One region of the Bradyrhizobium sp. B039 genome, then DNA from elsewhere that is predicted to be linked to it. Evidence: riboswitches for the same ligand, from Rfam matches in the RefSeq annotation. Region 1 holds a riboswitch; each other region holds the start of a gene.
What was found. A riboswitch is a leader RNA that binds a small molecule or an ion and turns the genes downstream of it on or off. The one in region 1 is predicted to bind cobalamin.
Positions count from the first base shown of each region.

Region 2: another riboswitch for cobalamin. It lies ahead of AAFG50_RS22660 (TonB-dependent receptor); the one in region 1 lies ahead of AAFG50_RS15145 (DUF1636 domain-containing protein).
Region 3: another riboswitch for cobalamin. It lies ahead of metE (5-methyltetrahydropteroyltriglutamate--homocysteine S-methyltransferase); the one in region 1 lies ahead of AAFG50_RS15145 (DUF1636 domain-containing protein).

Region 1 is NZ_CP152416.1:3,251,361-3,253,616, reverse strand. Features, by position in the region: gene cobW (cobalamin biosynthesis protein CobW) at 1-661, opposite strand, end outside; gene AAFG50_RS15145 (DUF1636 domain-containing protein) at 658-1,032, opposite strand; cobalamin riboswitch at 1,127-1,347, opposite strand; gene cobO (cob(I)yrinic acid a,c-diamide adenosyltransferase) at 1,388-2,023, shown strand; gene AAFG50_RS15135 (cobyric acid synthase) at 2,035-2,256, shown strand, end outside.
Region 2 is NZ_CP152416.1:4,849,919-4,852,174, reverse strand. Features, by position in the region: gene AAFG50_RS22675 (hypothetical protein) at 9-221, shown strand; gene AAFG50_RS22670 (hypothetical protein) at 361-618, shown strand; gene AAFG50_RS22665 (hypothetical protein) at 706-927, shown strand; cobalamin riboswitch at 993-1,207, shown strand; gene AAFG50_RS22660 (TonB-dependent receptor) at 1,321-2,256, shown strand, end outside.
Region 3 is NZ_CP152416.1:7,417,105-7,419,360, reverse strand. Features, by position in the region: gene AAFG50_RS35265 (hypothetical protein) at 1-224, opposite strand, end outside; cobalamin riboswitch at 576-778, shown strand; gene metE (5-methyltetrahydropteroyltriglutamate--homocysteine S-methyltransferase) at 879-2,256, shown strand, end outside.

The DNA.
Region 1 (2,256 bases):
CATCGATCGCGCCGTCGGTAACGGCAAGCATCGGCACGCGGCGCGGCATCTCGGCGGTGATGGCAGCCTTGGCCGCTTCGAGTCCCGCCGGGCCGGCAAGATCGGCCTTGGTCAGCAGCACGATGTCGGCGCAGGCGATCTGGTCCTCGAACACTTCCGACAGCGGCGTCTCGTGATCGAGATTTTCGTCCGCCGCCCGCTGCGCTTCCACTGCGGCCGGGTCCGGCGCGAAACGGCCGGCGGCGACGGCCTCGGCATCGGCCAGCGCGATCACACCGTCAACGGTGATGCGCGAACGGATCTCCGGCCAGTCGAACGCCCTAAGCAAGGGCTTGGGCAGCGCCAGGCCCGAGGTCTCGATCAGGATGTGATCGGGCCTCACCGGCCGCGCCAGCAACAGCTCCATGGTCGGGATGAAATCGTCGGCAACGGTGCAGCAGATGCAGCCATTGGCGAGCTCGACGATGTTTTCCTCCGGGCAATTGGCATCGGCGCAGGACTTCAGAATCTGGCCGTCGACGCCCTCGCTGCCGAACTCGTTGACGAGCACCGCGAGCTTCTTGCCGTTGGGGTTGGCGAGCAAATGCTGGATCAGCGTCGTCTTGCCGGAGCCGAGAAAGCCGGTGACCACCGTGACCGGGACTTTTGCGAGCGAGTTCATTCGGCGGCCTCCGGCACGACGGCAATGGGGGGAATGCGCGCAAGCGACTGCTTGCGGAAGATCTCGGGACGGCTGCGCCAGGGCACAAGGCCGTCGGGCGCGGCCGCATAGGCGGCGGCGCCTGCGATCACGTCGCGCGCGTTGGCGTCCGACAGGCGGCCATAGACATAGGACCAGCGGCCGGGCGCACTGAGCGCCACCGAGCAGCCCTGGCTGCATGCCGACAGGCATTCGACCGGAACCACAGTGACACCATCGGGCACGCCGGCGTCGACAATCGCACCGTGAAGGCGCTTGCCCGGCGTGACTTCGCCCTCGCCAAGCGTCTCGCCGGCACGGCAGGTAATGCAGACGTGAAGTGTGACGCTCATCGCCTCTTCCAGAATAAACAGCGGGAGGCGAAGAGGCCCACGAACCGGTCTTGCGAGGGTCCGCTTCCCCGTCGCGGAACACCCCGTCCGCCGGTCCAAAATCGTCCGCGCTGGCAGGTCTCCCGGCTTGCGGAGCAGGGTTTTGCCCTTCGATCCCCGCCTTCCCGATCCCGTCAGGGATCAGTGGCCTCGGGCATCTCTCCGGTCACGGTCGCGGGGGCGGCTGCATTTTGGACCCAAATCTTGCCGATTCGGACCCTATCGCATTCCCTCTTCGCCTGTCATAGGACAGGAACCAACGCCGGGCCACCATTTGCCCCTGGCCGCCTCTTGTCAAGCCGAAGGACCCCGTCCGATGACGCCTGAACCGGATACCCAAACGGCCGAGGAAACCGATGCCCGCCACGCCGCGAAAATGGCGAAGAAGAAGGCCGCCCGCGACAAGATCATGGCGACCAAGAGCGGCGAGAAGGGCCTCATCATCGTCCATACCGGCGCCGGAAAGGGCAAGTCCTCCTCCGCCTTCGGCATGATCGTGCGCTGCGTCGCCCATGGCTTCCCCTGCGCGGTCGTGCAGTTCATCAAGGGCGCCTGGGATACAGGCGAGCGGCGCCTCCTCACCGGCCATTTCGGCGATCTCTGCCAGTTCCACGCGATGGGCGAAGGTTTCACCTGGGAGACGCAGGACCGCGCCCGCGACATCGCCGCTGCGCGCGCCGGCTGGGAGAAGGCCAAGGAGCTGATTCTCGATCCCAGCTTGCGCATGGTCGTGCTCGACGAGATCAACATCGCGCTGCGCTACGACTACCTCGATATCGCTGAGGTCGTCGAGTTCCTGACGACGCAAAAGCCTGCGATGACACATGTCGTGCTCACCGGGCGCAATGCCAAGGACGAGCTGATCGAGATCGCCGACCTCGTCACCGAGATGACGCTGGTCAAGCATCCGTTCCGCTCCGGCATCAAGGCGCAAGCCGGCGTCGAGTTCTGAAGACACACGCGATGGCGCGCGCATTGATGATCCAGGGGGCCGGCTCGGACGTGGGCAAGTCGCTCATCGTCGCCGGCCTTGCGCGCGCCTTCACGCGGCGTGGGCTGCGCGTGCTTCCCTTCAAGCCGCAGAACATGTCGAACAATGCCGCCGTGACCGTCGACGGCGGCGAGATCGGCCGCGCCCAAGCACTGCAAGCCCTCGCCGCCGGCGTCGAGCCGCACACCGACATG
Region 2 (2,256 bases), 1.6 Mb from region 1:
GCAATCCCATGCGTCTGCTTGCGGTCCTCATCCTCGCGCTCATGGCGGCGGCCTGCAACCAGGAGCAGGACATCACCGGCTCGACCGCAGCCTGCCCGGTGCGGAACTACAGCTCCTACAACCCCCGCGACATGAACCAGTGCGTGGCCGCCTGCAAGGCGTGCGACCATGGCAACACGGTCACCTGCACCACGTCCTGCACGCTCAAGGGCGCGCACTGAGCGGCCAGCGGTTTGCAGAAGCTTGGGGGCCGGGATCGCCGGCCCCTTGGGCATTGAGGGGTTGACGGTGTCGGGGCACCGGAACGATTCACCTGACATAATCATTGGTAGGAGCAGGCAGGACGCGGAGTCGGATGGAATGGGTATGCTCGATCCCGGCCGGTTTCTGGTGTCGTGCTCGCAGTGCGACGCGTGGCCGATGGCGGCCAACGTCAAACGCTCGAGCTGGTCGACGTCCCCGAGCGAGGTCCGCTTCGTGTGTCCGCGCTGTCGCCGCGAGGAGACCGCGATCATCTCCGCCTCGGGCGAATTGACGCCGATCCGGCGCATCGACATCCCGCCGCGCGACGTCACGGTGGCCTGGGCTCAGGCACAGCGCCAGAGAGGGCGGGCGTAGGCGGCCGCTCTATTGCGCGATCCCCTTTCGGAACCCGGGCGATCGTCGGACGTTTCCGCCCCAACATCACGTATCGAGGCCGGGCGAATGATCAGCGCGCATTTCGACACCCGTACACGGATCAACATGAAGCTGGCGCTGGATCGGATTTGCCGCAATCGGCCCAGGGGCGAGGATCATGGGTTCCGCAGGTCGGTCGCCGAGAACATCGTCCGCTGCGCGCTCGCGGGCCGAACCGGCATCGGTCAGCTTGTCGATGCCGGTGAGCGGGCGGTGGTCACGACGCGCGCGGTGCCGAAGCCTGACTGATTGTGTTTGCCTCGCGTTTGCAGCTCATCGTTCAACCGGTCGATTGACTCTCCGTACGGCCGCCTCGTAGATTGATCGGTGACGGTTCTCCGCACGGAGATCAAAAGGGAACGTGGTACGAGATTGTCCCAACGCCGGGATTGTCCCAACGCCACGGCTGCCCCCGCAACTGTAAGCGGTGAATCTTTCGTCATATGCCACTGGGAATCTCGGTCCTGGGAAGGCGACGTAAGGTAACGACCCGCGAGCCAGGAGACCTGCCGTCAGCCGTGGTCACACGCGAAGATGTCGGTCGGGGAGTACAGGCATTAGCTTCACCGGAGCAATCGATTGCTCCGCCGTAAAGCCTCGTTCGCTGTGACGTGCCACTGACGTCATGCCGAGGTTACAACTGTGTCCCGTATTGTCTCTGCCGCCAGGCGCCTTCGCGCCGGTATCGTTGCTGCCGTTTTCCTCCATGCGATCGATCTCCCCACAGCTTTCGCGCAGCAAGCCGCCACCGAGCAGCTGCCGCCGGTCGAAGTGACCAGGCCCGACGATCAGAACCGTACACGCGCCAGGGCGATCGGCGACGGCGACACGGCGAGGCGGCGAGCCCCGAGTGGAGCGCCGGCAGGCAATGGCGCCGGCTCGTCCGGCTCCGGCGGCGAGGCGGTCGCCAGCAACGGAGGCATCGTCGGGGCCGCCACGACCGTCATCACGGCCGCGGATATCGCACATGCGCCCTCGCAGACGCTTGCCGAGATCATCGCGACGCAAGTCCCGGGTGCCCAGATCACAACGCTCTATGGCGGCCAGATCGGCGCGAAGACCAGCGTCGACCTGCGCGGCTTCGGCGCGTTTGCCACTGCCAATTCGCTGGTGCTGATCAACGGACGGCGGCTGAACGACATCGACATCGCGCAGGTGGACCTCTCCACTGTCCCGCTCAATTCCATTGAGCGTATCGAGATCACGCGCGGCAATGCCGGCGCGGTGCTCTATGGGGACAATGCGGTCGGCGGCGTGATCAACATCGTCACCAGGAACGGCGTCGGCGGGCCGCCCGTTGCCGCGCGCATCGAGGCCGGCTTCGGCTCGTTCGACACCAGGCTTGGCAATGTCTCGACGTCGCTCAATTCCGGTCCGTGGTCGACCTCGTTCTACGGCAATGCCGTCAAGACAGACGGCTACCGCGACAACAATCGCCTTGTCCAGGAGAATGGCGTCGGCAACCTGAACTACACGACATCAGACCTGACTGCTTTCGTCACCGTTACCGGCGACAATCAGGAGCTGCGATTGCCGGGCGGCCGCACCGTCGATCCGTCCATCGGCGTCGACGAACTC
Region 3 (2,256 bases), 4.2 Mb from region 1:
TGTGCATCCATGTCCCGCACCGGATATTTAGCAGAAGAGTTGAACGCCTCGATGCCGGATGCCTGTGGACGGAAGTGGGTTTGCCGCCATTGAGCTGTGTGGTTCGCTATCGTGCCGCCCGCGTTCGAGCTGCGTGATTGCCAAGCACCAAGCCGGCTTGATCCCAGCTCTGAAGTCTGGGTGGCACGCAAATCAACCCCTCGCCAGTTGCTAAATTTCGCCACGTGCCTTGGCCTATTCGCCGCAGATCCTTTAGTTGAGCGAAGAGCTGGCTAGCTGAGGTGCTGGGCGAACCTCTGGAAATCGCAAAGCCGCATTGAAAGCGCTCTGATATAACGTCGGTACTCCCGCCGGCAGGCTGCTTCTGTCCCTTTCATCAATTTAGCGTGCGGCTCCGCCTCAAGGCAGCTCCGATGCTTATCCGGCATCTGAGAAGGATATGTCTGATTATGGCATCTCTGATGAGAGAATGTTTCTAGATGGTGAAGTCACAGAGATGCACGGTCATTCGGCTAGCGGATGTCGCAGATTAGCTTGCACATAATCTGAGAGGTTGACGGAAGAGTTCTCCTGCCGATAATCCAAGTCGTCGAGGTTCTCCGGTTCCCATTGATCCGGAGCTAAGAGGGAAGCCGGTGCAAATGCCGGCTCTGCCCCCGCAACTGTGAGCGGCGAGCCGCTGTCCGACGATGTCGCTGAAGCCTGCACGGCTTCGGGAAGGCCGGACAGCAGCGATGACCAGCAAGCCAGGAGACCGGCCCCGACAATATATTGGTCCACGGGCGGGGTGTCTCGGTGGTGCGCCAAGCAGCCGTCGCACGCGCGACTTCTCCTGCCTGCGTCCGCCATGGCCTTTGTCCCCAACAGGGGTTAACGCTATGTCTCCTCTCTCTCTTCCAGTTGCTACGCTCGGAACGCCACGCATCGGCCCAAGGCGTGAGCTCAAGCTCGCTCTAGAAAGCTACTGGGCTGGAAAGATTAGTGAACAGCAGTTGCACGAAGACGCATTCGGCCTACGCGCAGCGAACTGGGCTCGTCAAAAATCGCTCGGCGTCACGATCATTCCGTCAAACGACTTCTCGCTGTATGATCAGGTGCTCGATACAAGCGTCATGGTTGGCGCAATCCCGGAGATCTACGCCGCGAACGGAGAATCCGTTTCGCTCCAAACGTACTTCGCCATGGCCCGCGGATCGCAATGCGGCGAGCAGGATGCGAGTTGCGCCCAGAGCCCGCGGGGATCTGGCGTGCCCGCGCAGGAAATGACCAAGTGGTTCGATACCAACTACCACTACATGGTTCCTGAGTTTTACCGGGGACAGGCGTTCAGACTGTGCTCTCGCAAACCCGTCGAAGAGTATGAGGAAGCGAGGGCTCTTGGCTTTCAGACCCGCCCTGTCCTGATCGGGCCGGTCACATTTTTAAAGCTCGGCAAGAGTACCGATAGTGCGTTCCAGCCCCTCTCTCTCCTCGATGATCTGATACCCGTCTATATCGACCTTCTGCATGAATTAGCCAAACGAGGGGCAAGTTGGGTCCAGTTTGACGAGCCCTGCCTGGTCCTTGATCTGGATGAGGCGGCGCGAAATTCGTTGCTGCACGCCTATAACCGGTTCGCAAAGGAGGGACCCGCTATCAAGATCATGCTTGCGAGCTATTTCGGCGCCCTAGGCGACAATCTGGATACTGCCTTGAGCCTGCCAATTTCCGGTCTGCACGTCGATTTGGTTCGAGCGCCAGAACTATTGGATCAGATCGTTGCTGACGGCCGAAGTGATCTCGTCATGTCGCTCGGTGTCATCGACGGCCGGAATGTGTGGCGGTCGAACTTGCCGTCGCTCCGTCAGCGGCTGAAGCCCTCGATTGCGAAGCTTGGCAGGCACCGTGTACAGCTCGCTCCATCCTGCTCGCTGCTTCACGTGCCGGTCGATGTTGAACTCGAGACCGGGCTCGCGTCCGACGTCAAGAGCTGGCTTGCTTTCTCGGTTCAGAAGATGCGTGAGCTTGCGATCCTGGCGCGGGTACTCGCAGGCGACCAGAATGTTGGGCTAGCTCTTGCCGAGTCGGAATGCGCTGCGACTGCCCGCCGGACCTCGCCGAAGATCCATAATGCCAACGTCGCTGTCCGAATGAGGGCGATCGATCAGACGATGCGCCAGCGCGCCACCCCGTTTGCCCGTCGTTCCGAGATCCAAAGGGAACGCTTTGGACTACCGGCTTTTCCCACCACGACGATAGGATCGTTTCCGCAGACCA